One region of the Noviherbaspirillum album genome, then DNA from elsewhere that is predicted to be linked to it. Evidence: predicted binding sites of a transcription regulator. Region 1 holds the regulator's gene; each other region holds the start of a gene.
What was found. The regulator FNR, encoded in region 1, switches genes on or off when oxygen is low (the NO sensors DNR and NnrR bind a similar motif). The targets are predictions, from matches to a motif close to TTGATNNNNATCAA.

Region 1 (10,427 bases):
CCGATCGTGCGCCTGACCGGTCCGGATGCTCCGGCAGCGTCGAGCTATCCGCTGGAACAGGCTTTCCTGCCGCAGCCGGGAGCCATTGCGGATGCCGCGCGCAGGCTGGCCGGGCGCGACCGCCTCGGCCCCCTGCATCTGACCGATTCGGCAGCACTCACAGTCTGAATATCTCCACCATTCCCAATACCCCGGAAGGAAACATCATGAACACCACAGCGTCCCTTACTGTCTCCAATGACCGCATCGATTCCGCCAGGCGCGGCGACGATGGTAACGGCGGCGATCGCGCCAGCGCGCCGCCCTTCTCGGCGGTCGGCATCATCTGGCTCAAGCTGGCTGTCGTATACCTGATCATCGGCGTCGGCATGGGCATCATGATGGGCGCCAGCCGCGACTTCACGATGCGGCCCGTCCATGCGCACGTCAACCTGCTCGGCTGGGCGACCATGGCCCTGGCCGGGCTGATCTACAGCGTGTTCCCGGCCGCAGGCCAGAGCAAGCTGGCGCGACTGCATTTCTGGCTCGCCAATCTCTCGCTGCCTGTCATGGCGGTTGCCCTAGGCATGGTCGTCACCGGGACGGCGGCCCTGGTGCCGGTGCTGGCCGCATCGGAGATCGTGGCTGCGCTCGGCATCCTGGTTTTCGCAGCGAACCTTTTCCTCAATCTGAAGGCTCGCTGATCAGCTGACACGCCTGGCGTTCGGCATTGGCTACTCTTCGCGGAAAGTCATGCGCGCACATGACTGCCAATGGCCTGCAACCAAGACCCGAAAAACGGCCTGTAACGACAGGCCGGCGAGCGGGCCTACGAAACCATGTTGTAAAGGAAATTGCCCGCCGAGAACAGCTCGTTGGCGGGAATACCTGAAAAATTGCCCTGTTTGAATAGTTTGGAAAAGGCGCTGAACGCCTCGTCCTCCATTCCCATGCCGTTTTTCAGAATATTAAGAAGCGCATCCGTCTTACCCTGTCCCAAGTCCTTCATCAGGTCTTTGAAACCATTGACCAAACCCTTATCCCCGTTTTTCCCGGTGAGGTTGTCCTTGTTGTGATCTTTCTTGAAGAAGTTGGCCGTAAGGTCCGCAATTTCTCCGCCATTCTTTTTCACGAAGGCGCTTGCCTGTGGAGCGGCGGCCAATCCCGCGCGTGTAATCCCTGCGAGTCCGAGCACTGGTAAAGCCATTTCTTTTCTCCTTGATTAATTCGGATTGATCAACGTCTGCTGCTAATAGGTGTTATGCCGAACCACCTTGTCAGTTCGGTTCATCCAGGATTTGGAACCCGATCCGGAGCCAGCATCCCGTCTGCGAATAACAAGGTGTTCATGCGCGCCACACTAGTAAGTGTTTTGCCGATCGTTCCAGTTCGGATTTATTTTACGGAGCAGCGAAAGAAGCATCCGGGCTCGCACAGATCATTCCCGCAACCGGGAATACATGAGGAGTTGGCCAGGCGACTGCCGGAAGCGCCAAGGATAGGCAAACGCCGGCAAACGCTGGCAAACCCTCCTGCGGCGCGAGGAATGCTTTAATATTTTTCAGTTGACGCGAGCGTTGGCACACCCCTTGCTACATGACTGCAAAACCGACCGGCAGCCGCGATGAAAATCCGATGCCGCTGCCAGACTCCAAGGAAACGCCGTCATGACACAAGCACAAGCCCTCGTCCGCCAGCCCGCCACATCCCGTTCGCGTGAAATCAGCGCACGCTGCTCCGCTTGCAGCATGCATCAGATCTGCCTGCCGATGGGCCTCGAGGAAAAGGATATGGACCGTCTCGACCAGATCATAGGCCGCCGCCGCAAGATCGCCCGTGACAGCCACCTGTACCGCGTCGGCGATCCGTTCACCAATCTGTATGCGATCCGTCTCGGTCACTTCAAGACGCACCAGGTCAACCCAAGCGGCGACCAGCAGGTGACCGGCTTCCAGATGGCTGGCGAACTGCTCGGCATGGATGCGATCAGCACGGAACGTCATCACTGCGACGCGATCGCGCTGGAAGACAGCGAGGTTTGCGAAATCCCGTTTTCGCGGCTGGAAGGCCTGTTCGGGGAAATGCCGCAGCTGCTGCACCACTTCCACCGGATGATGAGCCAGGAAATCACGCGCGAGCAAAGTGTCATGCTCCTGCTTGGCAACATGCGCGCCGAACAGCGCTTCGCCGCTTTCCTGACCAACCTGTCGTCTCGCTATTCGATCCGGGGCTACTCCTCGACCAGCTTCCAGCTGCGCATGACGCGTGAGGAAATTGGCAACTACCTGGGGCTGACGATTGAAAGCATCAGCCGCCTGCTCTCGAAATTCAAGAAGCGCGGCTGGATCAAGGTCAGCAACCGCGACCTCGAATTGCTCGAACCGGTAACGCTCAAGGCGGTCGCCGCAGGCACCCAGACCTGCGCCTGAAACGCGCCGCCGGCTCCTTCCGGACGGTTACAGCGGAACGCGCCGCCCTTTATCGTCGGGCACGTTGAGCAGATAGCAAGTCAGCATGCTTGCCAGGCTGCAGAATCCCCAGAAACAGAAGAATCCCAGGCTGTAGACGCCGAGCGGATTCAATTCGACATGCGCGCCGCCGATCGCGATGTCGCGGGGGTCGAATAGTGAAAAGAAAAAACCTTCGGCCACAATAGCGACCAGAAACGACGGCCACAGGACTGCCATGATCAGTCTTGCCATTGTCACCTCCTCATCTTGCCTGTCCATGAACGACGGACAGGCATTGTTTTCCATTAAAGCGGATTCGCTCTGGCAGCCTTGCGTGATACGTGAATTCCCGAATACGGGAATTCACGTGAAAACCGCTCGCAAAATCGGGAATGGCCCCATGCCTGCCTTCCAGCACTCCTTGCCCCTCCCGGCACCGCCAGCTATGCCAGCTATGCGAGGTGGCGCCAGATTTCGCCCCGCTACTTCCGAATGATCAATCCGTCCGGTCGGCGCTCAGCTCGACCGAGCGCTGCACCGGCCAGTCCCAGACGTCGTGCAGTCGCCAGTTGCGGCCCGCACCTTCCATCGATACCTGCCAGCGTGCGCGGTCAAGCATCGGCAGCGCAACGGCGAAGCTGCCTTCCGCATCCGGCTGCACCTGCAGCACAACGTCTTTCTGGGGCTGGGTCGAATGCACCAGCTTGATGGTCAGCGAGCTTCCGACGGGCTGGCCGAGGCTGCGCACGTTTCCGAGCAGCCGGCCCGAGGAAGCGTCATAGCGGATCGAGGCCCGCAGCTTCATGCTGGCGGCGACCCGGTCCCGGCTCAAGTCCTGGTTGATGGCCTTGCCTTGCTTGTAATAGTCGTCCACCACCAGCGCATCCTGCCGGGTGAATGCAATCCAGGTGGTATGGATGCCGGCGATCACCACGATGATCGGGCCGAGCATCAGCAGCCACGGCCAGCGATGGGCGTACCAAGGTGCCGAGGACACCTTGGATGCGGCGCGGCGAGAATTTGTCGATTGCATGATGCACTCCTTCATTGATTCGTTGATTGCGTTGGCCGGTTCGTATTTAACGGGGCACGATGAAAACCGCTTGTTCCTCGACCCGCAGCCGTTCATCGTCTTCCGCCTTCAGTTCGAACCAGATCTTGTTCGATCCCTTTTCACCCTTGCCGTGGGCGATGCGCACCCGGACCGGCACGGCGCGGGAAGCGGTAGGCTCGAGCAAGACTTCGTCTTCCGTCGCCAGCGCGATGCTGTCGATGCCCTTGACCGAAATCCGGTAACGGTGCGGCCGTTCGTCGGTATTCATGATCTGCAGGCGGTAGACGTTTTCGATCATGCCGTCCTCCACTTCGCGGCCCATCGAGCCGCGGTCGCGAATCACGTCCAGCTTGACCAGGTCGCGCCCGATCAGCGATGCGAACGACATCCCGACGATCAGCATCAGGATCGCACTGTAGATCAGCACGCGCGGGCGCAGGACTCGCTTGCGGATGTCCGCGCTGCCCAGGCCCTTCTCCATCGCGTTCTCGGTCGCATAGCGGATCAGTCCGCGCGGCGCGCCGGTTTTGTCCATCACCATGTTGCAGGCGTCGACGCAGGCGGCGCAGCCGATGCAATCCGACTGCAGGCCATTGCGGATATCGATGCCGGTCGGACAAACCTGCACGCACATCGAGCAGTCGATGCAGTCGCCGAGCGCCGCCTTGTTCACATGCCGCCCGCGCGCGCCGCGCGGTTCGCCGCGCTTCTGGTCATAGGTGACGATCAGCGTGTCGCGATCGAACATCGAGCTCTGGAAGCGAGCATACGGGCACATGTACTTGCAGACCTGTTCGCGCATCCAGCCGGCGTTGCCATAGGTGGCGAAACCGTAGAACAGGATCCAGAAGCTTTCCCAGGGGCCCAGCGTCATCGTCAGGACTTCGCTGCCCAAGGTGTGCGCCGGGGTGAAATAGCTGACGAAGGTGAAGCCGGTCCACAGCGCAACCAACCCCCAGGCAAGGTGCTTGGCCGATTTGCGCGCGACTTTTTCAGCGCTCCAGGGCTGCTTGTCGAGGCGCATGCGCGCACTGCGGCTGCCTTCGATCTTGCGCTCTATCCACATGAAGATCTCGGTGTAGACCGTCTGCGGGCAGGAGTAGCCGCACCACACCCGTCCGGCGACCGCCGTGAACAGGAATAGCGAGTAGGCGCAGACGATCAGCAGCAGCGCGAGGTAGATGAAGTCCTGCGGCCACAGCACGATGCCGAACAGGTAAAACTTGCGGGCGGCCAGATCGAACAGCACCGCCTGCCTGCCATTCCATGACATCCAGGGCAAGCCGTAGAACACCAGCTGGGTCAGGAAAACGCACAGCCAGCGCAAGTTGGCATACGTGCCCTTGATTTCGCGAGGATAGATCTCCTGGCGGGCTTCGTACATCCTGATTACCGAAACCTTCACTGCAGGTTCGCCCATGGTTTCAACTCTTTGACTTTTCAACGATTCAACGACTCAGCATTTCAACAACTTGAAAACTCCCGGTTAGGCCGGAGCCTGCGCTCCGGTCCCGGCTTCATTTCTTCGCGGTGACGATCGCGGTTTCGTTCGACAGACTCCATACGTAGGCTGCGAGCAGATGGACCTTGCCCTCGCCGAGGAAGTCATTGAACGCCGGCATGCTGTTGGCACGGCCCTTGCGAATGGTTTCCATGACCGTTTCAGCGCTGCCGCCGTACAGCCAGACCTTGTCGGCCAGGTTGGGCGCGCCGAGCGCCGGATTGCCGGTGCCGGCCGAGGTATGGCAGGCTGCGCAGGCGGCGAACTTGTCCTTGCCGAAGGCCACCTTGATCGGATCGGAAGTCGCACCCGACAGGCTGAGGACATAATGCGCGACGTTTTCCACATCCTTGTCCGAGCCGAGCGCGGCGCCCATCGGCGGCATGACGCCGTTGCGGCCTTGCATGATCGTGGCCTTGATCACGTCCGGCTCGCCGCCGTACAGCCAGTCCTTGTCGGCCAGGTTGGGGAAACCCTTGCTGCCGCGGGCATCCGAACCGTGGCACTGCGCGCAGTAGGTCAGGAAGAGGCGTTCGCCGATGGCATGCGCCTGCGGATCGGCGGCGACGGTCTTCAGGTCCTGCTGCTGGTACTTGGCGAAGATGGGGCCGTAGTCGGCATCCGCCTTCTGCAGTTCGGCCTGGTAGGCGCCGGCCGATTCCCAGCCCAGCTTGCCCTTGAAGGAGCCGAGGCCGGGATAGAGAACGAGATACGCCACGCCGAACACGATAGTCAGGTAGAACATCCACATCCACCAGCGCGGCATGGGGTTGTTCAACTCGGTCAGACCGTCGTCCCAGCTGTGGCCGGTGGTCTCGGCTTCCTCGCCCTCGCGGACGACGATCTTCACCTTGGCCTGCGACCACAGCAGAATGGCGCAGCCGGCAATGCCGAGGACGGTGAGCACCGTGATATAGATGCTCCAGAATTCGCTAGTAAAGTCAGCCATGTTGCTTCTCCGATGCGGCCATGTCGTTATCGTCCGCAAACGGCAGGTCTGCCGCCGCGTCAAAGTCGGCGCCGCGATGCGCGCCGTAAGTCCACCAGATGATGCCGATGAAGCTCAGGAAGCTGAGCACCGTAATCAGCGTACGTGCATCGAAAACAAGTTGTTCGAAATTCATGATTACCTCTTTGCCTTGATCTGGATGCCGAGGCCCTGCAGATAGGCAACCAGCGCATCCTGTTCGGTCTTGCCTTCCACTTCCTTGGCCGCATTGGCGATTTCCTCGTCGCTGTACGGATGGCCCAGCTTGCGAAGCGCCGCCATCTTCGGCGCCACCGACTGCGGATCCAGCTTGGTTGTGGCCAGCCACGGGTAGGAAGGCATGTTCGATTCCGGCACCACGTCGCGCGGATTCATCAGGTGCACGCGGTGCCATTCATCGCTGTAGCGGCCGCCTACGCGGGCCAGGTCGGGGCCGGTGCGCTTGGAACCCCACTGGAACGGGTGGTCGTAGACGAATTCGGAGGCGACCGAGTAATGGCCGTAGCGCTCGGTCTCGGCGCGGAAAGGACGGATCATCTGCGAATGGCAGTTGTAGCAGCCTTCGCGCACGTACACGTCGCGGCCGGCCAGGCGCAGCGCCGAATACGGCTTGAGTCCGGCGATCGGTTCGGTGGTGGATTTCTGGAAGAACAGCGGAACGATCTCGACCAGACCGCCGACGCTCACCACCAGAACCACCAGCGCGATCAGCAGCCAGGGGTTCTTTTCAATCCATTCATGAGAAAACTTTTTCATTTGTTGCTGCTCCTGTTGTTACTTCACCTGTTCAAGGCGGTGTTCAGGCCGGGTTCAAGCATGGGCCGCTGCGATGGACGGAATGCGCGCTGTCACTTCCTTGCTCTCGCGTACGGTCATGTAGGTGTTGTAGGCCATCATGATCATTCCGGCGAGATACAGCAGGCCGCCGCCGAAGCGAATCACGTAGTAGGGATAGGTTGCCTTGACCGATTCCGCGAAGGTGTAGGTCAGCGTGCCGTCGTCATTGACCGCGCGCCACATCAGGCCTTGCATCACGCCGGCGATCCACATCGCGGCGATGTACAGCACGATGCCGATGGTGGCGACCCAGAAATGCGCGTCGATCAGCTTGATGCTCCACATCTCGGTCTTGCCCGACAGGCGCGGCAGCAGGTAGTAGATCGAACCCATGGTAATGAAGCCAACCCAGCCGAGGGCGCCGGCGTGCACGTGTCCGACGGTCCAGTCGGTGTAGTGCGACAGCGCGTTGACGGTCTTGATGGACATCATCGGGCCTTCGAAGGTCGACATGCCGTAGAACGACAGCGACACGATCAGGAACTTCAGGATGGGGTCGGAGCGCAGCTTGTCCCATGCGCCGGACAGCGTCATCACGCCGTTGATCATGCCGCCCCAGCTCGGAGCCAGCAGGATCAGCGAGAACACCATGCCCAGCGACTGTGTCCAGTCGGGCAGCGCGGTGTAGTGCAGATGGTGCGGGCCGGCCCACATGTAGGTGAAGATCAGCGCCCAGAAGTGCACGATCGACAGGCGATACGAATACACCGGCTTGTCGGCCTGCTTCGGAATGAAGTAGTACATCATGCCCAGGAAGCCGGCGGTCAGGAAGAAGCCCACCGCATTGTGGCCGTACCACCACTGGATCATCGCATCCTGCACGCCGGCATAGGCGGAGTAGGACTTGGTCATGGTCACCGGCATCGCGGCGCTGTTGACCAGGTGCAGCAGCGCGACGGCCAGGATGAAGGCGCCGAAGAACCAGTTGGCGACGTAGATGTGCGGCACCTTGCGCTTGACCAGCGTACCGAAAAACACCACCGCATATGAAACCCAGACCAGCGTGATCAGGATGTCGATCGGCCATTCGAGTTCGGCGTACTCCTTGCCGGAGGTATAACCCAGCGGCAGCGAGATGGCGGCGGCGACGATGACGGCCTGCCAGCCCCAGAAGGTAAAGGCGGCCAGCGCGTCGGAGAACAGGCGGACTTGCGACGTGCGCTGCACGACGTAGTAGGACGTGGCGAACAGCGCGCAGCCGCCGAAGGCGAAGATGACTGCATTGGTATGCAGCGGACGCAGGCGGCCGTAGCTCAGCCATGCGGTGTCGAAATTGAGAGCGGGCCAGGCGAGCTGCGCGGCGATGAAAACGCCGACCAGCATGCCGACCACTCCCCACACTACGGTCGCGATCGCGAATTGCTTCACGACCTTGTAGTTGTAGTTTTGTGATGTGTCCACGTACGATCTCCAGAGTTGCTTACACGATGGACGCAGAGTACGGGTTCGAACCCCCAAAAACCTTGACCTGAGTCAAATTGGTCCGGATGGCTGAAAATAGTTGGAAGGCGTTGCGCGGATACAGCGTTGAAGTCGTTTTCGCCCTTCAGATAAAGGCGAAAACGATAATTCTGGAGGAATGCGGAGGCTGCTGCGGGGGATGATTCTGCTTATTATTTGGGCAATGCGACACCGACATGTTCAGCCGCGGGCGCTGCCTTCTCCGGCCGGCCGGGGGTGTCGTCGGCGTCGATGCGGTCATCGTCCTGCAGGATGCGCATGCCGGGGCCAACCAGGTCATCGAACTGGCCGCCGTCGGATGCATTGAAGAACAGCCATATGGTGAAGAACACCACCGCGACGCTCATGGGAACGAGCAGGTATAGGGCTTCCATGATGTTTCTCCTTCCATCTATTGCATGGTGCGCAAGGGATCGGCCAGCCATGCGGCGCCTGCCGCGGCCACGGTCTTGGCTTCACGCGCAATGCGCCGGCGCGGAACACGCCGCAGGCGCAATGCATTGATAATCACCGCCGCCGAACTGAGCGACATGCCGATGCCCGACAGCCAAGGGTTGAGCATCCCGACGGCCGCCGCCGGGATGGCCAGCGCGTTGTAGAGGCTGGCCCACGCCAGGTTCTGGCGGACCACCGACATCGTTTGCGAGGCCGCGCGCATGGCATCTCCCACGGCGCCGAGCTGGGCAGACAGCAGCACCGCGTCCGCATGCGTCTGCGCCAGCGCCGCGCCGCCGCCCATGGCGAAGGACACATCCGCCGCGCGCAGGACCGCCGCATCGTTGATGCCATCGCCCACCATCGCAACCACCGCGCCCTGTTTCTGCAAAGCCTGCACAAAGGCCAATTTATGTTCCGGCAACTGTTCGCCGAGCGCCTGATCGATGCCGAGTTTTCCGGCGACCGCCTCGGCGGCGTCCTGCCGGTCCCCGCTGAGCAGGATCACCTGCTTGCCCTGCGCCTGGAACTGCCGCACCACCTGCGCCGCGTCTTCGCGTAATGCGTCGGTGAGATCGAACCGCGCCAGCCATTTGCCGGATGCGCCCAGGTAGACCGGCGTCGCCTGGGGAGCGGGCGCCGCTGCCATGGATGTCTGTGCCTGACCGACCAATTCTTCGACAAAGGCGATTGTGCCGAGGCGATATCGCACCCCGTCCACGCTGGCTTCGATCCCCTTGCCGGCAACATCGCACACTGACGTCGCGGTGTACGCCGGCGTGCCCGCGCCTTCTTTCGCTGCTTCGGCGATCGCCTGGGCCAGCGGATGGGCACTGCCGGATTCGAGTGCGGCCGCCAACTGCAGGCACTGCGCGGCACCCCGCTCGCCCAGCAACCGTGTTCCTGTCAGCACCGGCTTGCCTTTGGTCAGCGTGCCGGTCTTGTCGAATACCACATGCGTGGTTCGATGCAGGGTTTCCAGCACATGCGGCTGCAGAATCAGCACGCCTTGCGCAACGAGTCTATCGGTGGCCGCGGCAAGCGCGCTCGGCGTCGCCAGCGACAATGCGCATGGGCACGAGACCACCAGCACAGCGATGGCAATCGGCCAGGATCGAGCCGGGTCAACGACCTGCCAGGCGATGAAAACGACCACGGCCAGCAGCAGCAGCGCCGCGACGAACCATGCCGCCACCTTGTCTGCCCACAGCGACAGCTGCGGCTTCGCCTGCCCTGCCCTGTCCACCAGCTTGACCAGGCGCGATAGCGTGCTTTCGCGCGCGGCCCGTGCGATCTTCACCACCACCGGCTGGCTGGCATTGACGGCACCGCCGGGCAGTTCGTCTCCGGCCTGCCTGGGAAGCGGCTGGCTTTCGCCGCTGAGCAGCGAGAGGTCGATCGAGGTTGCACCTTCGACAAGAACCGCATCCGCTGGAAAGGCTTCGCCCGGCTTGACCAGCACGAACTCGCCTTCCGCCAGGCGTGCCGCAGGCACCACCTCCACTGTCCGGTCCTGCGGGTAGGACGACATCCGCGCGGCCGACGCCGGCAATGCCGCCTGCAGTCTTTCCAGTCCGGACGCCGCCTTGCGCCGGGCAATGAATTCCAGGTAGCGGCTGCACAGGAGCAGGAAGATGAACATCGTCACCGAATCGAAATACACGTCGCCGCCGCCATCCAGCGTCGCTGCCACGCTGCCGGCGAAAGCCGCGGCGATGCCAA
Region 2 (10,427 bases), on a different contig from region 1:
ACGCACCGATGATCGCGACCGATTTGGGATGAAACAGGTAATTTAGGTTACGAACCGTCATGTGCGCACCTCAGATAGGGAAATGTTGCCTGGCTGCCGGAACTCTGCACCGGTGCAACGCAACCGGTACCAAGCTCAATGTGAAATCAGTACGGGTACGGTCATCGATTGCAAAACAGTGTGCGTGGTTCCGCCAAGCAGAATTTCACTCAGGCGGGATCGGCCATAGCCCCCCATGACTATCAGGCCAGCGCCAAAGTCGGCCACATGGGACAGCAGCGCATTGGCGACGTCGATGTCCGGCGTGGTCTTCTGCTTGGAAACGTCAACGTTGATCCCATGGCGTACGAGGTAAGCAGCGATATCGGCCCCTGGTTCTTCGCCGTGCGCACGCAGCGATACCTCCGGATCGAAGATCACGACTTGCACCTGACGCGTTGCCCGCAGCAGGGGAAGGGCGCCATTGACTGCACGTGCGGCGGCCAGACTGCCATCCCAGGCGATCACGGCTCGCTCTCCGAAATTTGAATTGTCATCCACATACGGCACCACGAGTATCGGCCGCCCGCTGTTGAGCAGCGTGTACTCGGCAACATCACTGCGCTCACTGGTCACCGTTTCTGCAGGATCCGATTGGCCAACAATGACCAGATCGCTATAGCGTGCTTGCAGGGAAAGTGCCTCACCTGCTTCATCCTCGATAAGCCGCTTCTCAAAGGAACGGACGTTATTGCGGTCGGCAATTTGTTCATAGTCAGCTAGTGCTTTCTCCGCATGCTCTTTCATGTACGTCATGCACGCATCAAGTACCGGCGCTGCACCGGGAGCCATACCCCCTGAATACAGAACCGGTAGCAAGCCGGTTGGCGCTACGCCAATCAGATGCGCATCATTTTCCGCTGCTATGCGCGCAGCCAGTACGACACGCTGCCTGGTATGGCGGGATGCATTGATATGAACGGCTATCGTACGATATGGCATATCGATACTCCCATGATGTGGTTAAAGAAAACCGGAATCGAACAAATCTCCGGCACAGTCGGCGGTTTGATGGCCAGCATGAACGAACGGGCGAACTCATAGTAGAAGTGCCTGCTGAAAATTTGATTGATTCAGATCAAAGTGCCATGAGCGTTCCAGATGCGGATGACAGCTCCTCGCTGGGCCCGGATTTTTTGACTCAGGTCAAGGTAAGGGCGACATCATGCGTCGCATAGTGACATTGACGTGCCGGTGCGGGATGTGCTGACATCGGCAGCAATTGAATCCCTGGAGGATGCTGACATGAACAAATCAACCGAGCAGTTCGTACTGGACATCATCGATCACGGCAAGGATCTGACGCTTGCCACCGTAAGGCCCGATGGATATCCGCAGGCCACTACGGTCAGCTATGCGAACGATGGCATGGACATTTACGTTGGTATCGGCAAGGACAGTCAGAAGGCAAACAACCTGCGTTGTAATAATAAAGTTTCCCTGACGATCAACGCGCCATACAGAGACTGGAACGAGATCAAGGGACTATCTATCAGCGGCACCGCCGAATTCATCAATGAAACACAAGAGCTTCAACATGCTGCCGATTGCATGATCAAACGCTATCCGCAGCTGGTGGAATGGACCAGGTCAAACCAGACCAATGACGTACTGTTGTTGAAGATTCGTCCCCAGTACTTATCGGTACTTGACTATCAGAAGGGGTTCGGCCATACCGAGTTGCTGCAAATCTGATTTGCAGAATGTGTTGATGCACTGCTGGTTGCAGTCAAAGAACGTGTCCAGCAGCGGGATCGGAATGGCATCGGACAAGAAAGAGCCACGGTCGAGACGCCGTCCTTACAACCGTATAGCCAAACTCGGTTGCAGTCATCGGTTCGAGTCGTGTGCGGCGGAGCTACGACCTATCTGCCATTTCCACTTGCAGAGTCGAGAAAGTTGCAGGCTACCAGGCTGATCTTTTGGAACACCTTTGTTTCCTTGCCAGAGTGATTCTTACACCTTACGGAATATCCAATGCCCTATAAGACCATCGTCGTTCATGCCGATCATTCACGCCATATGGTACAGCGTGTACGTGCTGCCGCCCTGGCTGCGAATAATGTCGGTGCCCACATAGTTGGTGTTGCTGTCACAGGAATCTCTCAATATTTACGTCTGTCCGAGCGAGTCCGGCAGCAGGGCGGATACAATACAGACGCGTTCAATGAAGAAGTCAGCCGTCTGCAGAAGTCCGCAGAGTCGGCGCTGGCACGCTTTGAAGAAGCTGCCCGAGCGGCCGGGATCCATTCTTTCGAATGCAGGCTGGTAGCGGACGAGGAACTTGGCGGCTTGAGCTTACAGGCCCAATACAGCGACCTGACCATCCTTACCCAATTTGATCCGGATGAGCCGGCCAATCCCATGGCCGACGACCTGCCAGAGTATGTTGCAGTGTCCAGCGGACGGCCTGTGCTGGTGCTGCCGCATCACTATGAACCCAGAGTATTGGCCAACAGACCGTTGCTGGCATGGGACGGCAGCCTTGAAGTCACTCGGGCCGCGCACCATGCCCTGCCGCTGCTGGAACGGGCTGGCAAGGTCGACATACTGATCCTTAGTCATGGCAGAAGAAAGCTGCGGCAAAATGATGTGGCGGGAGTCGATGTCATTCAGTACTTCGCCCATCATGACATTGAAGCGAAAGTGATCCAGGAGCACTACAGTCACGGCGATATCGGCAGCGTGTTGCTCACATGTTGTAATACGGCGCACAGTGATTTTCTGGTCATGGGATGTTATGGCCATTCCCGTTTTCAGGAAATGCTGCGGGGTGGGGTAACACGCACCGTGCTTGAGCAAATGACGATTCCAGTGCTGATGGCGCACTGAATGCTCAGGAAACGCCGGCTGGTCGCCAGGCCCGATGCCGGTAATCATCCCGGACACAAGTTAAAGGCCGCCCTGGCAAACGGCTTATGGCAGGGAACACGGCTATTTTCGCAAGGGCTGCCACTAATTTCATCTACTGGGCGAGCTCATAGACAATTTCGTCAATATGGCCGCGCCAGTAAGACTTGGGGCCGTCCGGTAGCAGCCACATCACTTCACCGTCGAGCGGTATCGACATCCCTAGGCGTTGTGTATAGTTCCAGAATCGCCCTTGCCATGGAGTCGGTATAACTTTTCCGCCCACCGCGCGGCCGCGTGCTTCGGCACGGACAGTATCGATCGATCCGGCCTCGGTAAAGGTCCACAGCATGGTCAGTTTGGCGTCGCCGTCTTCAAGCGTGGCTTTCGCTGATTTTTCATCCACGGCATCCCAGCGTACACCTTGGCTTGGCAACAGCGCAGTCGGATACCAGGCCGCTTCCGCAAAAAAGCGCATGAGTTCTCCTGCCGCCACATCGCTTTTGTCAAGCATGTCCGCAACGGTGAACAAGCCAAGCAGCGACGCGTGAAGAATGCCATCACCAGCCACGTATGCGTCATGCACATGCACGCTCAAACCCGGCATGATTTTAATACGTCCATCCCAGTCAAACCCCGGTCGTTGCGTAACTACTCTCTGGTCCGACGTGAACGGATACCATTTCTCACCGGACTCGCTCATGTTGAACGTGCCTTTGTGCTTGACATAGGCACCAGCCACGATGGGCTGGCCGTCTTTGAGGACCGTTCGAAAGAAACGTTGAACGGGTGGCGGCAGAGTGGTGAGGGTATTGAAGTCAACCGTCTCTGATGTCATCGGGCGGCGCGCCGCATCAAGGCGGGCACGTAGTTCATTGGTTTTCGCATGCCACTTCGTTTTCCCAATTCCTACGACGGTCACGGCAATGCCTGCAAAGATCAGCGACGCTGTCACTAGCGAAGCCGTTGAAGATGGGATTTTCATGATGGTAACAAGTGACTATGGCGTTGAGACACTCGACGGTAATATTTACTTGGAAAATGGCAGATTCACTGGTGCGAGCAAGTCAGCTGCTCTTGCGCGCAGTACCAGCTTGCGAAGTTCGCTGATCCATAATACCGTGCTGGCAACGGCGCCACAGAACAGCCATTGGTCCAGGCTAAGTGGCGCGGTATTGAATGCCACGTTGAGCACGCCGAGATGAACTACGCCGATCTGCAGCAGCAGCGACAAGCCTATCGCTCCCCATAGCCACTTATTGGCAAGCAAGTGATGGAATGCGCTGGTCGTGTCCGACCGGGCATTGAAGCAGTTGTAAAGCTGGGCAAGCACCAGCACCGTAAAACCGGCGGTGCGCGCATTGTCGAGATCCTGCGAGCCTTCGATCAAGCCACCCGGCAGATAGAAGTCGATCGTCAGCAGCGTGATAATGGCCATCACGATACCGGTCTGGAAGACACTTGCCCACATCGGTGCATCGATGATTCGGTCGGCCAGCCGGCGCGGCGGGCGTGCCATGACATCATCGGTTTCTGGATCAATGCCCATCGCCAGCGCAGGTCCTGAATCAGTCAGCAGGTTGATCCACAATATCTGGGTTGCCAGCAGCGGCAACACAATCCCACCTGCAGGATTGGTCAAACCGAGAACGCCTGCCAGAACCACACCGAAGAAGATGGTCAATACTTCACCGATGTTGGACGACAGCAGGTAGCGCAAGAACTTCCGGATATTGTCGAAGATATGCCGTCCTTCGCGCACGGCCCGAACAATTGTTGCGAAATTGTCATCTGCGAGAATCATTCGGGCTGCTTGCTTGGTCACTTCCGTGCCAGCGATACCCATCGCAATGCCAATGTCCGCGGACTTCAATGCGGGTGCATCGTTGACACCATCACCGGTCATGGCAACGATATTACCATCGGCCTGCAACGCAGCGACAATTCGCAATTTATGCTCGGGAGCGACCCGGGCGAACACCGATGTCGTTCTAACCGCATTGGAAAAGGCAATCTGGTCCATCCTTTCCAGTTCCAGGCCGGTCAATACCGGCACCGTGGTGGCGGTAATGCCGAGGTCTGCCGCGATACGCGCTGCGGTCCGCGGATGGTCACCAGTAATCATCAACACCCGAATTCCGGCATCCCGTGCTTCACGAATTGCCAGGGCAGCTTCTTCGCGCGCAGGGTCGATGATGCCGACCGTACCGGCATAAATCAGATCCTGTTCCAGCTCTTCGCTTGCCTGCTGGTCTTCGCCCGGTTTCAACGAACGGTAGGCGACTGCAAGGGTGCGCAAGGCCGCATCGGTGAGGCTATCGATGTCAGACCGGATGCGTTGCCGTCTGACGTCGTCGAGCAAAGCGGTGTCGGAGCCGATGCGAATCCTGCTGCACCGCTGAAGCAGTACGTCCGGCGCCCCCTTTGTCATGATGACAGTATTGTCATTGTCTTCATGATCGACCTGAAGGGTCGACATCAGCTTGCGTTCGGAGGTGAACGGGATTTCACCTATGCGTTCGAAACGCCGCTTGCGCCGTGCCGCAGCTCCGAGCTTTTCCTCCGCAACCAGAAATGCCGCCTCGGTCGGATCGCCCTGAATGTCCCATTGACCGCTGTCGTTTTTACGTAGATCGGCGTTGCTGGCCAGGCTACCGCCACAAAGAACAATAATATGTTCGGAGAGCAGCGGCCCTGGCCGGAGCCGTTCACCCTGGTGCAGGATCTCACCTTCCGGCACATATCCGGTGCCGGTGACATGGGTCGTCCCAGAGGCGGTGATAATGCGCTCGATCGTCATTTCAGCCCGAGTCAGCGTGCCTGTCTTGTCCGACGCAATTACCGTGGCCGACCCCAGCGCTTCCACGGAGGACAGCTTCTTTACGACTGCATTTTGCCGTGCCATCCGCTGTACACCCAAGGCGAGCACGATCGACAGGATTGCAGGAAGTCCTTCCGGCACTGCGGCCACGGCAAGAGACACGCCAAGCAAGAGGACTTCGACAATTTCCGCCATCCCGTGAACTGGGGTAATGAGCAGGACTGTCGCTACGACCAGCACGGCAATGAGCGAAACGACTGCACCGAGCGTCTTATGGCGTCTGAGACTCCACGGTACGGTCGAGCATACTGGCAATGGTGCCAATCTCCGTTACCATTCCGGTCGCAGTCACGATGGCCAGACCGTTGCCCTGAACAACAGTAGTGCCCTTGAAGACCATGTTCGCGCGTTCGGCAAGCGCGACTGGCGCACGCAGTATTGTCGTATCCTTGAGCACTGCTTCGCTTTCGCCGGTCAGCGACGATTCCTGCACGCGCAGTGCCGACGCCTGCACAAGACGTGCATCTGCGCCGACGATATCACCCTCACTCAAGGAGAGCAGGTCGCCAGGGACCAATTCGTGTGTTGGTATGCGGACTAACTTTCCATCCCGCAGCGCCGACGACATCGCTGCCGTCATGCTGGTCAGTGCGGCAACAGCGTTCTCTGCCTTTGCCTCCTGCACGTAGCTCAGGATGGCATTGAAGACAATGATCGCTGCAATGACGATTGCATCGACGGGTATGCCGGTGCGGCCTTCCATAAACCAGGCAATCAGTCCAATCGCAGCAGCGGCGCCAAGCAGGTAGACCAGCGGATCCTTAAAGTGCAGCAGGAATTGGCGCCAGGCAGGCGGGCGAGGCGCGCTACGTAGTGCATTGGGTCCGTCATCATGAAGCCTCCGTAATACTTCAGCTGAAGATAGCCCTGCATGAACATTTGTATCGAGGGCAGCAACGAGTCTGTCGCTGTCAAGTGCGTAGGGTGCGCCGATGCTTACGGTATGTTTCATCGTACGTTTCTATGGTTGATCTTGCCAATGCCGTGACGCCTAGAACGAAATAGCAAGCGATATGGGCAAGGCTGCCGCGCCGTGTAAAGTCTGTTTTACCGTTGCCGGCAGGATGGCATGGCGACCTTCGGGTCTTTTATCGCTGGAAGACATAAGTACCTGGTGCATCGCACATGCCAGGCGGCATGGAGGGCGGCGTTTGCCGCTTCGGCGACTGGCTTGATAACCAGCTTTCCCAGGCAGGCCACCATGAGCCTTCCTGCGATGGCGTCGTGCGATGCCAATCCTCAGGGTTGATATAAGGATCGGTGGGCATGTGCCGGGAAATCTGGTATTGCCGATTGGGATGACTCGGTGGCGAAACTACGCCGGCGTTATGACCGCCGCTGGTCAGGCAATAGGTGACTTCGGTGTCAGTGAGCAGATGGATCTTGTAAGTCGATCGCCACGGCGCGACATGGTCAGTGATGGTGCCCACTGAAAAGACCGGCACGCGAATATCTGACAGCGCGATCGGCTGCCCATTTACACTATAACGGCCCTCGGCCAAGTCGTTGTGAAGGAACAGATCACGCAGATACTGGATATGCATCCGGTAAGGCATGCGGGTAGTATCCATATTCCATGCCATCAGGTCCGTGACCTTTTCCGGCAGGCCGAGCAGGTAATGATTCAGGCGACGAGACCAGATAAGATCGTTGGAACGGAGCATCTGGAAAGCGCCGGCCATCTGGCGGCTATCGAGATATCCCTGCTCCCACATTAATGCTTCGAGCAATGCCACCTGGCTTTCATCGATAAACAGTGACAGCTCGCCCGGCTCCTTGAAATCTACTTGCGATGCAAATAACGTCATGCTCGCCAGGCGATGATCGCCGTCACGTGCCATCGTTGCTGCGGCAATTGACAGCAGGGTGCCGCCGAGGCAGTAACCGACTGCGTGGAGCGCGGGGGATTGCGTCGCCTTGCAGATGGCTTCGACGGCGTCCATAATGCCGAGCGTACGATAGTCATCCATGGTCAGATCACGATCTACGGCATCCGGATTCTTCCAGGAAATCATGAATACACTGTGACCTTGTTCCACCAGATAGCGTGCTAGTGAATTGTGCGGCGACAAGTCGAGAATGTAGAATTTCATGATCCATGCCGGCACGATCAGTACTGGAGTCGTATGGACGGTTGATGAAGTCGGCGCGTACTGAATCAGCTCAATCAACCGGTTTCGAAAGATTACCTTGCCTGGCGTGGCAGCAAGTGTCTCGCCGACCTTGAATGCATGATCGTGCGGTTTGGAAGCCAAGTCATGCAGCCAGTCGCTGGCAGCATTTGCGGCACCCCGAATGAAATTCTGGCCTTGGCTTCGGATTGCCTCATTGATCACTACGGGATTCTTACTGGCAAAGTTCGATGGCGACAGCATGTCGAGCAGCTGCCGTGCCGTAAAGGTCACAACATCCTCATGATGTTTCGATACGCCGCTGATTCCTGTTGTCGCACGATGCCACCATTGTTGGGACATCAGGAAGCCCTGATACATCACGTTGAAGGGCCACTGTTGCCATGCCGGATCGGCGAAACGCTTGTCCTGAGGCAGGGGAGCCACACAGGGTTCCATTGTGGTGCCCGTATGGCGCATTGCGTCATAGGCATATCCTTGCCACTTTGCCATTTTTTGCCAGCCATCGATCAGCAATTCATGTTGCTTTGACGGCGACAGCTGGAGGTGCGTGACCCAGTCGATATAGGCCATCCATAGGGCAATCGGCGATATTCCTCCAGTAAGCCTCCCAACCGCCGCCATCAAAATGCGATCCAAATCCTTGGTGCCATCGTCAAGCGGATGGTGCTCCCGATAAGGGATACCAAGCCACCCACTGGCGAGCCGTTCAGGGTGGGGAAGCATGTTCAAGGGGACGTGATCCATTTTGCCTAGGTCTCTGGAAGGCTGAAGTGGCGAAGATAAACAAACGTTTGCCAAAAAAAACTGATTTGGATCAAGTACATAAGGAATGACGAAAATTATCCTGTCGCCTCATTTAACAAATGTCAGGACGCCTGCATGAATGCCCGAATAGTCGAAAACCGCACGTTCGATGAAATTGCAATCGGAGACAACGCACAACTCGTTCGGACACTCTTGCCTGAGGATATTGAGTTGTTTGCCGCAGTATCTGGCGACGTCAATCCGGCACATCTTGACCCGGTCTATGCGGCAGGCAATCGCTTCCACAAGGTGGTCGGCCACGGCATGTGGGCAGGCGCCTTGATTTCCGCAGTACTGGGAACGAAACTCCCGGGTGCTGGCACGATTTATCTCGGACAGGATTTACGTTTCAAGCGTCCGGTCGGGATTGGTGACACAATTACCGTCACTGTGACGGCTAAAGAGAAAGACCCGGTCCGCAAGGCAATTTATTTTAATTGCCGCTGTACCAATCAACAAGGCGAAGACGTTGTCACTGGCACGGCAGAAGTGCTTGCGCCAACAGAGAAGCTCCGGCAGCCTGTCATCGAGGTGCCAGAAGTATCGGTCTCACACCGCCGGCGTTATCGGGAGCGGCTTGATGCGGGGAGCACGTCTTCGTCATCCGAAGAAGGTCACACGTCGACAGAGCATCCGGTGCGACCGGTTTCGGCTGTGCAGCTTGTTGAGGGGGCGGTTACAGCACCGTTTAGCTTGCGTGGTCGACGCGGGCTGATACTCGGAATTGCCAATGAACATTCTATTGCCTATGGCTGTGCTCGCGCCTTCCAGGCGGCAGGTGCCGAACTGGCAGTGACTTACGTAAACGACAAGGCTAAGCCGTTTGTTGTACCGCTGGCAGACGAGCTGGCATGTTCCATCACTGCTCCCTGTGATGTGCGGATTCCCGGCCAACTCGAAGCACTGTTCCAGCGTATTGAACAGGAATGGGGCAGGCTGGACTTCGTGTTGCACTCGATTGCCTATGCACCGAAGGAGGACTTGCATGGCCGCGTTACGGATTGTTCATCGGCAGGTTTTGCGATGGCGATGGATGTGTCATGCCACTCCTTCATCCGTATTGCGCGACTGGCTGAACCGTTAATGCGTCAGGGGGGATGCTTGTTGACGGTAAGTTTCTATGGATCGGAGCGGGTCGTCGAGCACTACAATATGATGGGGCCTGTCAAGGCGGCACTTGAAAGCACGACGCGCTACTTGGCAGCCGAACTCGGGCCACAGGATATTCGCGTGCATGCAATCTCTCCCGGACCGATGCGTACGCGAGCAGCCAGTGGACTTGACCGTTTTGACGAATTGCTGGAGCGAGCGGCCGCTCAGGCTCCACAGAAGCGACTGGCAAGCATCGATGACGTTGGTGCACTGGCTGCATACTTGGTCGGAGACGGCGCAAAAGCGCTAACTGGCACAGTGATACCAGTGGACGGGGGACAGCATGTGATGTCCGGTTGATCTCCAACAATGTGCATTAAGTTTAGCGATTTGGCGAGGCGTGAATAGGACACGTTCCAATTAGCAGGCGGTATTGGGAAGGCCTTATCGATCGATGGATAGTAGCGGTGTGAAAAATCGTTCAACATCTAGAAGTAACACGCGTCCGCATTCAGCTTTGAATATTCCATGGATCAGGTTTCTAGGATCAATTTCCGTTTCACTCATCACCTCGACGGCTCGTGCTGGTAATTTGACTATCCCTTTGACTTCATCAACGATGACGG
Region 3 (10,427 bases), on a different contig from region 1:
CCAGTCCACTTTTCAAGAAGAGATCTGCGATTCCGGATTCCATGAACGAAGTGTCGCCCACGATGGTGCAATCTATCTGGTGGTCGAAGGCAAACTGCGCGAGCTCTTCATACGACCGTTCTGAAACGAAATGCACCTTTTCCGAAGCTCCCATGGCGACGTTGCCGGTATGGACGTATACCGCGTCCACCTTGGGCGATTGTGCAAGCTTCCATACAATCGCATGATCTCTGGCTTCATAGCCCACAATAAGATACCGTCTTGACATTGGTCTCGCTCTCATTTGATTTTTCGACGGGCAATCCCTCTCGCTGTCCGAATCGCATCAGGAAGCGGACCCGAGATTGGAAATCGTCTTGTTCAGGAGTAGCCGGCGGACGTCCGTCATGCCGCCAGCCATCTCGGTTTTTCGTTTTTAGACAGGTACTTGCGGAGGGGCTCCTTGCGGATCGCCAATCTTATCCGGGCTGATGCTCTGGCTGGAGGGATCATTACCTCCTCCCAAAGCCGCCTTCAGTTTTTGCTCTTCCTCCGGCGTCAGCGGCTCTCCTTTAGCAAGCTTTTCCAGGATCTTCTTCAGGTCCTCATCCAGGGAACTGCTTCCGGTTGATGAAGGCTTTTCCGCGCCGCCGGCCTTCTCGCCCTTCTCGGCCCCCTTTTCGCCTTTCTCGCCCTTCTCGCCCTTCTCGCCTTTCTCAGGTCCGCCTCCTAAACGTTCAGTGAGTTCGGCAACGGCATTTTTCTTGTCGATATCCGAGCCTGTCTTGGAAAGGTTGACAAGCTGATCGTTGCTCATCTTGTCGATCGCCTGCTGGCTCATCGAGCCGCCTTCCTGGAATCCTGGCACCTGACCGTTGCCGGTGCCTTGTACGCTAGGTGTACCCATATTCTTTTCCTTTCAAATCACAATTGGAATTGCTGCTCCTGCGCATGTTGGCAGTGACTATGGGTGGCGACGTGAAAGAAAATGGTTCCCGGGGAGAATAGGGCGGTACGGGAGACAACTCTGGCGTCGGCTTGAGGCAGGTTGTACGCGCCAATAAAAAAGGCGGCCCAAGGGCCGCCAAACTGCTTTCAGGAGTGTATTTTTGACCGGCTCAGTCCGGATCAGCGCTGCTGGATGCCTGCGCGGTTGCCGCTGCCGACCTGGTTGATGTAAGCCTGATGGCCATAGTTGCGCTGCGAAACAGAGGCGACATTGCGATCGTAACCGGTGCCGATCTGGTTGACATAGGCCAGGTGGCTATTGCCGGTCTGGCTTACCAGTGCGTAGTCGTTGAAACCGGCCTGGGTCACGTAAGCCTGATTGCCGCTGCCGTCCTGGCGAACGATGGCTTCCTGGTTATAGCCGGTCTGGAAGGTGATGGCATTGTTGTGCGAACCGTCCTGGGTGATGGATGCCGACAGGTTGCGGCCATATTGCTGCATCGCGGTCGCGCTGTTGTTGTTGCCTTCCTGGGACACGGTGGCACTGGACATGTCGGCATTTGCCTGCAGGACGCCCGCGCGGTTCTGGCTGCCGATCTGCGTCACGCTCGCAACGCTGGACTCGCTGCGCTGGATCTGCTCGATCATCGCGCTGTTGCTTGTGCCGAACTGATATACGTTAGCGTTGACATAGCTGCTGTTGTCCTGGCGCACGCGTGCATAGTTGTTGTCGATATCCTGGTGAATCGTTGCGCTCGAATAGCGGACGTCATCCTGTGTAATGGCGCCGTCGTTGCCCGAACCATGCTGCAGCACGGTGCCGGTCGTGCTGCGCGAATCGGTCTGGGTCAGCGCGGCGAGGTTGTTCGAGCCGATCTGTTCGATATAGGCCGTCACGTTGGTGTTGTCTTCCTGGCGGATGCCGCCGGTGCCATTTGCCTGATTGCCGGCGCGGTTGCCGTTGCCGACCTGGTTGGTGGTGGCAATTGCGCCGCTGTTGTCGATCTGCGAGGTGAAGGCGTTGTTGTCGACGCCTGTCTGGTTGATCGTTGCCACATCTGCGTGGGCTGCTGTAGTGCCGAAGGCGAGGGCGATGGCGAAGGCTGCGGATGTCATTGTGAATTTCATTGTAATTACCCTTTCGTTTTTGTGATGGGGGAGGCGAGTGTATGACTGAGTCAGCGCCCCTTATCGCTGGCTCATTGATGCATTCATGTTGTTCCCGTTAAGAGAGATGGATCCTTTCAGGCCGTTGCCCGCCTGCTGGATTTCCGCCTTGTTGTTGGCGCCGGATTGACTGACGAAGGCATTGTTTCCACTGCCGGCCTGCAGGATCACGGAGTCGTTCTGCCGGCCGTTCTGCGCGGCGGCGGCCAGATTGTTCGAGCCGCTCTGCATGATCAATGCGTTGTTGTCCATCCCCTGCTGCCAGAGCGATGCCTGATTACCCCGTCCCTGCTGATCGATGCGGGCATTGTTGGCGACTTCGCTCTGGCGTATCAATGCGCTGTTGGCGAGGCCGGACTGTGAAATGCCGGCGGTATTGCGGCTACCGGCCTGGTTGATGCCTGCGATGCTGCCGGCCGCGCCGGACAGGTCGAAATCCCCCCGTGGAAATTCACTGCCGGCAAGATCGCTCGCGGCGACCGCAAGCAGGGGAAGCAGGCAGGCAAGCGCGGCATAGATGTTGAACGGTTTCATTTCAGCGATTTCCTCTGTGATGCCGCCACGGCCACTCTGGCCGGCTCGACCCGTTCGCCCGCCCAGTCGGCGTCGCCACTCGAAGCTTCCACCAGTTCCATGTCTTTCGGGCTGAGGCGATGTTCCTGTTCAGCCAGATACTTCGCGAGCACCGGATTCGACATCTCGCCTTCGCTCTTGAGCGCCCAGGATTTGCTCTTGATCCCATTGGCGATCAGGTGAAGCACCGCCGCTTCGATCGCTTCGGCCACGCACATCTGGGCGGGTTCGTTGCGGGTCATGCCGGCTTCTATCTCCACCAGGTCCTTCACGTTGACGAACTTGAAGATGCTGGGACGGATCTCGTACGAATAAATGGTCTTGGTGGTGGAGATGCTGTGCAGGATCTCTCCGTTACGGCTATCGACCGTGCGAAGATTCACGGTGACCTGGTCGACACGGTACTGGGTCGACAAGCCGATGCCGAGATACTTCGCCCCCGCGCCGCCGGTGCGCACATTGCTCTCGTAAGCAACGACGCCGCCCTCGATCAGCAGGGATGCCGACAGCAGCGCGGGAACATTCGCCCTTGGCGTCTCGGCGGGCTGCGGCGTTTCGAGCGCGCGTATGATCTTGCGCTCGGTCAGCAGATTCTGAAGATTCTCGCGCTCCACCGGGATGAACCAGCCTGAATCCTTCAGAGTCTTGATGAGCAGCGAGGTGCTGCCCTGCGTCACTGCCGTGGAAAACGAGCTGTCAGGCGAGGGCTTGTACTGTCCGGTCTGATCCCGGAAGCCGTACACCGCGACGGCAATCTTGCCGGCAGGCGCGGGAAGGCGCGCCAGGTCGCGCGACATCGGCGTCGCGGGAGTCAGCTGCGCTTCGGCAGTCACGCCGGACGGCGGATGGCTGACGGCACAGCCGGATAACAGCAGCATGGCGGCGGCACAGATCGGGCCCACCAGGGTTTTGCGCGCACTCATTTGCCCACCATGAAGGAAGACGAGGCGCCGGTAACCTTGTCGGTCGTGGTCACGGTCAGGGAGCCGCCGCCCGAGTCGACCACATTGATACGAAAGTTGCCGGTCTCTATGGCGCCGGGCACGAGCTGGCCGTTGACAAGAATCTTCGAGGTTGCCGAGGAAGCCAGCTGGCTTAATACGGCCCGCTCCAGCGTTTCATTGAATTGCTTTAATGGATCCTGGCCCGCACCGCCAAGCCCGGAGGAATCCGCTTCCTTGTGCTTGGTGGTGGCCTGCGCCGATCCAAGCAGAACGCTTCCATAAAGGGGGCTTCCGCCGAACGACGGATTGATGGGAACGTAAACGAGTTCGGTGGCTTGTGCCGTAAGAGTGGAAAGGGCGGCAAGCGCGCAGCCGATCCCCACCATGCCTTTAATGCATGTCGGTTTCATGACTTCTCCCTGGTGATGCTTTTAAGCTTTTAGATTTCTTCTTTTGCAAGGTCGATGTCGACCAGTGTGGCTTGTTCTACTTCTGCATTGACAACTGCTTCCTGAACCACGGATGCGGCATCGTTGCCCATCCTCTTAATGTTTTCCCGCGACGGCGGAAGATTAGCCTGGAATACTTTCTTCTGACTGAATTCAATCCACACCAGGTTTCCCAGTCGTGCGGATGGCTGCTCCCTGACAATAACGATGACTCTCTCACTAAGCGGCGAATCGCGCCATGCGGAAGAAAAGTGGCGGAAGAAATCCTGTCCGCCTACCGTTACAGTCTGGTTAAGAACGACTCCCGAGCTCGGGTCCTGCGCGGGTTTCGCGGCGTCGGCGGCCTGCACCAGACACGGCCATGCTGCTGCAAATGCAATGGCGACGGCCTGTAGGCCAGCTCCTGCGCTGCGGATCATCACGCCTCCCTTGCGTTCTTAGTTATATCTCGTAACTTAAATTTACAATTAGTTACTTAGGTGATCCGTATAGTCACATTTCCAGCTGTAACCAAATTGACGAAAATCAGATCGGTTTCGTTTTCTAAAAGACAATTTTTTATTGCCTCAAGGCAAAATATTTAATAAATAATTACCTGGTTGAAATAGTGTATTAAAGCAATGCTTCATTCGGGATGGAGATCCAAAAGATATAAATAAAATTAATAATTAGGCTGAAATTCAAGATGCTTGAGTTGGCTTGGACAGATCCACCTCTATAGAGTGGAGAGGCTGGAAGGAATGAATGACTCTGACATGTCATGCACGTAAAGGGGCGGCGGTTCGCGCGGGAGGCGCCGATACGATATGTGATCGGCGTGCAAGACGCTTGTGTTCGTTCTTAATAATTAATTATTAAAATACATTTTGCCTTGCTAATGACATATATCTTCTTCTATTAAATTATTATTAATTAATAAATTAATTATGTGCGAATGAGTTCTCTGCTGCCTTCTGCTTTCTTGCATGCGGAAGGAAAGCCTGCCGCTGCCACTCATGAAGCGGGCGGTAAGCACTAGCGCTTCGAAGCGTTTGAAGCCGGTGCGGCGTCAGGCAGGATAATTTCGCGGTATTCCTGATAGATGCCGCCGCTTGAAACACTGCCGCTGACCGTTCCTTCGCCCAGGGTGCGTCGCCTGCACAATTCCTGGTCGGCTAGCGGCAATGCCTGGCAACGAGCAAGCGCATTGCGCTGATAGACCGCAGCATCTTCGACAGGCTGTCCCGACCGCATTTCCGCGTATGCGGCCGCTGCATCGCGCAGGCAGGCAGAACGTGATTCGGGTTCGGAAATCGATGCGCATGCGGCGCGCTCGGATTCGTAGCGCGAGGCCACAGGGTCGTGTTGGCCGGATTGAGCACCCGCGCTCAGGGCGGCGGCCAAACCGGACAGCGTCAGCAGGAAACGGAACTTGCGGCAAGACATGATGGCGACTCCCAGCCGTTAAGGATGATTCCAGTCCTATGGTAGTGCGCTTTCATGCCTTTGCCTTGACCTTCGCCATGTCTTCCAGCGTATGGCTCCCCGCAATGCCATATGCATCCAGCGCATCAGTTCACGGGGAGCATAAACCGGCCAACTTTCTTTGAGGTATCCTTTAGGTGCAGCGATCACTCCGCCTACGGCCTCGAAGCTGCCGCCGGGCATCAAGGATAGGCTGGCTTTCGCTCCCGAATCTGTTGAGCGGCGAACCATATGACAACCACTGAACAACGATTGGGGCAAAGCCTATGACACTCGACCTTCCACGCGGCACCAAAGCCGCGCTCCTCATCGCCGTCGCATCGGCGGTTGCCGGCTGTGCCGGACTGCAGCGGGAACAGCAGGCACAGCACGGTGCGCCGCTCAAGGAGGCTATCCATGCGGTCACATCTTCCAACCAACTGGTTAAATTCAACGCCGGTCAGCCCGGCAAAATCCTTTCCAGCCTGCCGCTCGCCGGCCTGCAGAAAGGCGAAGTCCTGCTTGGCATCGATTACAGGGTTGCGAAGGGCTGGCTGTACGGCTTGGGAAGCAGTGGCAGGCTCTACCGCATCAATACCGGCAATGGCGCCGTGACAATGGTAGGCAGCGCCCCGGTCGCGATCATGCCGACCGGCCCGGAGGTCGGTTTCGACTTCAATCCGACGGTCGATCGCATACGCGTGGTGAGCAACAGCAAGGGCGAAAACATGCGCCTGCATCCGGATACCGGTGCCGTGGTCGACGGCGATCCGAATGCGCCGGGAGTGCAGGTTGACGGTACGCTGTCCTATGCGCCGGGCGATACTCATGCGGGGAAGGTGCCGGCAATCGTGGCAGCGGGCTACAGCTACAACAAGCAGGATGAAAAGATCACAACGAATTTCGCGATCGATGCGCAGCACCGCGCACTGGTAACACAAGGCAGCCGGGAAGGCGTGTCGCCGGCGGTCTCGCCCAATACCGGCCGCCTGTACACGGTTGGCGCACTCGGCACCGGCCCGATGGAAAAAGTGTCTTTCGACATCGCCGATGTGTCGGGCGCCGCATTCATGGCGGCCAGCGGGCCGGGCGAGCCGCAATCCTCGTGGTACGTTATCAATCTTGACAACGGCAAGGCGACCCGGATCGGTACGATAGCCACAACGGAACGCGTCGTGGGATTCGCCGTCGAGCCCTGATCCTTCGCTGCGGCATAGCCGCATAACGTCATAACGGCATATGCACCTAGCGGGCGATCACCCTGGAACGCTTCACCTTCCGTTGCAGCTGCAGGATGCCGTAGATCAGCGCCTCGGCCGTCGGCGGGCAGCCGGGAACGTAGACGTCCACCGGAATGATGCGGTCGCAACCGCGCACGACCGAGTAGGAGTAGTGGTAGTATCCGCCCCCGTTGGCACAGGTGCCCATCGAGATCACGTATTTCGGCTCGGGCATCTGGTCATAGACCTTGCGCAGCGCCGGTGCCATCTTGTTGGTCAGCGTGCCGGCCACGATCATCAGGTCCGCCTGGCGAGGGCTGGCACGCGGCATGATGCCGAAGCGGTCCATGTCATAGCGCGATGCCGCCGCCTGCATCATCTCCACGGCGCAGCATGCCAGTCCGAATGACAGGTACCAGATGCTGTTGCTGCGCGCGCCGGCGAGAACCGCGTCAACGGAGGTCAGCAGGTAGCCGTCGGCTTCCAGCGAAGGAGCATTCATGTCGGTATCCTTTATCGAGATTGGAAACCTTAACCGCAATGCCGGGCAAAAGATTGTACCGACACGACATGCGGTGCGTCAGTCGAGAAAGGACGGCAGTTCCGACGAGTTAAACTGCCACAGGCTGTAGATGGAGCCTTCCTCTTGCCTCGCCTTTAGGAAGCGGCCCGGAGTGTCGCCGACGAACTGGCGGAAGTCTCGAATGAAATGCGCCTGGTCGACGTAATGAGCCTCCGCGGCGATGCGGGCCATGTTCAGGCTGGCCGGCGTGCCGGCCAGCAGTTGCGCAAGCACGGATGAGAAGCGGGCAAGCCGGCGGAAGTCGCGCAGCGGCATGCCATAGTTGACAAGGAAGCGGCGCTCCAGCTGGCGCGTGCCGAGCGACAGCTCGTCGGCAAGCGCGGCCGCCGGCAGCAGCAGCCGTTCCAGTGCGAGGGCAGGCAGTCCTCCATCGCGCCTGCGCCCGTCAAGCAGACATCGCAGCAGGAATTCCTCCGCTGTCCTGACGGCCGCACTCATCTGCGCCGCCTCGCGGAGCTCGTCCATCAGCTGCGCGGCGACGCCATGCGGCAGGGCATCTTCCAGATCGACGGTACGGTCGCAAAACAGGTTGGCCGGCAATCCGAAGCAGGCGGAGAAACCGGATGGCCGGAACGTGATGCCCACGAATCTGCTGCCGGCCTCCACATGAAACTTGCGGGGTGCCAGGCACGGTCCGGTAATGAAGGCCAGCGGCAGCGCCTCTTCCGATGACCGCCCGATCAATGCAGCCCGGCCGCGCAGGTAGATCACCAGCTGTACGTCAGGCGTGGCAGGCAGGTGGCTGCCCGTGCTGGAAAATTCCCCGAGCATGATGTTGCGCACATGAGGCCGCAGCGGCGGCGACGGCAGAACGACGTGACGCTTCATGTGTCCCGCATCTTCTGGTACTGCGGCAGCCGGTCGGCCAGGCTGACCCACCTCAGCCGGCTGCGGACATACGTATGGTCCCTGGGCGGAAGCCGATCCGGCTCATCAACGCTGGCGATGGTGACATCGATCTCGTCGGGCATGTCGCTGTTCTCGAAAGTGAGCTGGGTGCCGCAATGCGGACAGAAGCTGCGTGTGCCGCTGGCGGTCGACCGGAAGCGCGCGGGATTGCCGGCGACCAGGCGGAAACCGGGGCGCGGCACGCTGAACCAGGCCACCATGGGTGCTCCTGATGTGCGCCGGCAAATGTCGCAATGGCAGTTGGTCTCGTGGAAGGGGGTGCCATCTGCCTCATATCGCACTGCACCGCAGAAACATCCTCCGCTCAGCATGGAAGACTCGCGCTAACAGCGCCCGCGAAGGCAGCGGATTTCGCATGCAATCCGGCTATGCTTTGCGGAGAAGGCGGCGGCGATGTGCTACGGATTTGAAACCCTGCCATGTTCAGTCTCCTCGATATGCTGCGGTTGGGCCTCGGTGATGGGCCATGATGAAAGCGACTATGGAATTGTACACAAGCGCACACATGCGCTTTCCCGACTGCAGCGGCTCAAGATTTCTGCAATGCAATCATAAAAATCCGAAAGCCTTACTGAGAAGTAATGAATGAATTATTGCCGCAGGTTTGGAACAGGCGAGCGTCTTCTCATGCCGATAGGCTGATACAGCCTATAAATTCAAGGTCCTGGTGAGGCGTAGGCATGCAGGCCGCTTCCAATATTTTTTCAGCTGCTGCTTGTGAATCGAATTTCGTGTGCTAGTATTTTTCAAAGTTACCCGCGAGTAGATAAAATAAACGGCCGCGGGAAGCAGCCACAATTCGGAAGAAACATCGATGCACTGCATAAAAAGAGGAGACAAACTTGCAGGCAGTAGCGAATGATTCCATTCTCGACGTGCGCGGCGTCACGCTTCAGTTCGGCGGCGTCAAGGCGTTGAGCGACGTCAGCTTCAACGTTGCCGAAGGCAGCATCACTTCCGTAATCGGTCCTAACGGAGCGGGCAAGACTTCGGTGTTCAATACCATCTCCGGTTTCTACAAACCCGCCGCGGGCGACATCCTGTTCCGCGGCAAGAGCCTGTCAGGCATGGCGCCGCCGCAGAGGGCCGCACTCGGCCTGGCCCGTAGCTTCCAGAACATTGCGCTGTTTCGCGGCATGACAGTGCTCGACAATATCAAGCTGGGCCGGCACTGCCACCTGAAGACCGGTCCGCTCGGTGCGCTGTTCTTCACACCTCGCGCCCGCCGCGAGGAGGAGCGGCTGCGGCAGGAGATCGAGGAGCGCATCATTGACTTTCTGGAGATCGATCACATCCGCAAGGCGCCGGTGGCTTCGCTTTCCTATGGCTTGCAGAAGCGGGTCGAACTGGCGCGCGCGCTCGCAATGAAGCCCCAGATCCTGCTGCTCGATGAGCCGGTGGCCGGCATGAACCGCGAAGAAACCGAAGACATGGCTCGCTTCATCCTTGAGGTGCGGCGCGAGTGGGGCGTCACCATCCTGATGGTCGAGCATGACATGAGCATGGTGATGGACCTGTCGGATCATGTCGTGGTGCTCAACTTCGGCCAGGTGATCGCCAGCGGCATTCCCGCCGAGGTGCAGGCCAACCCGGAAGTAATCCGCGCCTACCTTGGCTCCGGCGACGTGCATGCGCTGCGCGCCAGGTACAAGCGTACGGCGCCCGCAAGCGAGAAGCCCGGCTTCCGGAGCGCGGCATGAATTTCGACTGGCTTTTTCTCCTGGAAATTTCGCTGGCCGGCCTCGGCACCGGCGGCCTCTACGGCTTGACCGGGCTGGCCTTCGTCATTATCTACAAGGCCACGCGCGTGGTTAACCTTGCGCTCGGCGACATGCTGATGGCGGGTGCCTATCTGTTCTTCGCCTTTTCCGCGGGCGCCGGTCTGCCGATCTGGCTGGCGGTGCCGGCGGCGCTGGCGGCCATGGGAGTTCTCGGCATGGTGCTGGAGCGCACGGTGATCCGGCCCATGCTGGGCGAATCGCCAATCGCATCCTTCATGGTGACGGTCGGTTTGTCATCGATACTCGTCGGTCTGGTGGAACTGATCTGGACCGCCGACCAGCGACGCTTGCCGGAATTCTTTCCCTCGGCGCCAATACGGCTCGGGGAAGCGTTTCTCGCGCCGAAGATCTTTTACGGTTTCTGGATAGCGGTCGCGCTGATTGCGATCGTGCTGCTGACCTTTCGTTACTGGCGCGGCGGCGTTGCGCTG

Region 2: a site for FNR is predicted at 8,710-8,723, ahead of RY831_RS31195 (PHA/PHB synthase family protein). Genes of this name have one in related genera too.
Region 3: a site for FNR is predicted at 4,576-4,589, ahead of RY831_RS12065 (CsgE family curli-type amyloid fiber assembly protein). Genes of this name have one in related genera too.

Annotation. Positions count from the first base shown of each region.
Region 1 covers NZ_JAWIIV010000006.1:81,152-91,578, forward strand. The annotation lists gene RY831_RS09300 (alpha-ketoacid dehydrogenase subunit beta) at 1-168, shown strand, start outside; gene RY831_RS09305 (hypothetical protein) at 207-683, shown strand; gene RY831_RS09310 (hypothetical protein) at 809-1,186, opposite strand; gene fnr (fumarate/nitrate reduction transcriptional regulator Fnr) at 1,647-2,408, shown strand; gene RY831_RS09320 (hypothetical protein) at 2,436-2,681, opposite strand; gene RY831_RS09325 (FixH family protein) at 2,926-3,462, opposite strand; gene ccoG (cytochrome c oxidase accessory protein CcoG) at 3,509-4,903, opposite strand; gene ccoP (cytochrome-c oxidase, cbb3-type subunit III) at 5,001-5,933, opposite strand; gene RY831_RS09340 (cbb3-type cytochrome oxidase subunit 3) at 5,926-6,108, opposite strand; gene ccoO (cytochrome-c oxidase, cbb3-type subunit II) at 6,111-6,728, opposite strand; gene ccoN (cytochrome-c oxidase, cbb3-type subunit I) at 6,783-8,210, opposite strand; gene ccoS (cbb3-type cytochrome oxidase assembly protein CcoS) at 8,423-8,644, opposite strand; gene RY831_RS09360 (heavy metal translocating P-type ATPase) at 8,662-10,427, opposite strand, start outside.
Region 2 covers NZ_JAWIIV010000062.1:7,617-18,043, forward strand. The annotation lists gene RY831_RS31150 (bifunctional acetate--CoA ligase family protein/GNAT family N-acetyltransferase) at 1-61, opposite strand, end outside; gene RY831_RS31155 (universal stress protein) at 136-795, opposite strand; gene RY831_RS31160 (hypothetical protein) at 883-1,083, shown strand; gene RY831_RS31165 (pyridoxamine 5'-phosphate oxidase family protein) at 1,285-1,734, shown strand; gene RY831_RS31170 (universal stress protein) at 2,017-2,871, shown strand; gene RY831_RS31175 (DUF6920 family protein) at 3,005-3,874, opposite strand; gene RY831_RS31180 (cation-translocating P-type ATPase) at 3,920-5,689, opposite strand; partial or broken gene RY831_RS31185 (hypothetical protein) at 5,708-5,950, opposite strand; gene RY831_RS31190 (P-type ATPase actuator domain-containing protein) at 5,982-6,722, opposite strand; gene RY831_RS31195 (PHA/PHB synthase family protein) at 6,859-8,628, opposite strand; partial or broken gene RY831_RS31200 (MaoC/PaaZ C-terminal domain-containing protein) at 8,785-9,174, shown strand; gene fabI (enoyl-ACP reductase FabI) at 9,403-10,161, shown strand; gene RY831_RS31210 (chemotaxis protein CheW) at 10,246-10,427, opposite strand, start outside.
Region 3 covers NZ_JAWIIV010000008.1:175,064-185,490, forward strand. The annotation lists gene purD (phosphoribosylamine--glycine ligase) at 1-268, opposite strand, end outside; gene RY831_RS12040 (hypothetical protein) at 416-886, opposite strand; gene RY831_RS12045 (hypothetical protein) at 1,108-2,043, opposite strand; gene RY831_RS12050 (hypothetical protein) at 2,116-2,628, opposite strand; gene RY831_RS12055 (CsgG/HfaB family protein) at 2,625-3,590, opposite strand; gene RY831_RS12060 (curli assembly protein CsgF) at 3,587-4,021, opposite strand; gene RY831_RS12065 (CsgE family curli-type amyloid fiber assembly protein) at 4,051-4,479, opposite strand; gene RY831_RS12070 (hypothetical protein) at 5,075-5,485, opposite strand; gene RY831_RS12075 (DUF4394 domain-containing protein) at 5,791-6,702, shown strand; gene RY831_RS12080 (NuoB/complex I 20 kDa subunit family protein) at 6,749-7,225, opposite strand; gene RY831_RS12085 (helix-turn-helix domain-containing protein) at 7,304-8,134, opposite strand; gene RY831_RS12090 (GFA family protein) at 8,131-8,526, opposite strand; gene RY831_RS12095 (ABC transporter ATP-binding protein) at 9,058-9,915, shown strand; gene RY831_RS12100 (branched-chain amino acid ABC transporter permease) at 9,912-10,427, shown strand, end outside.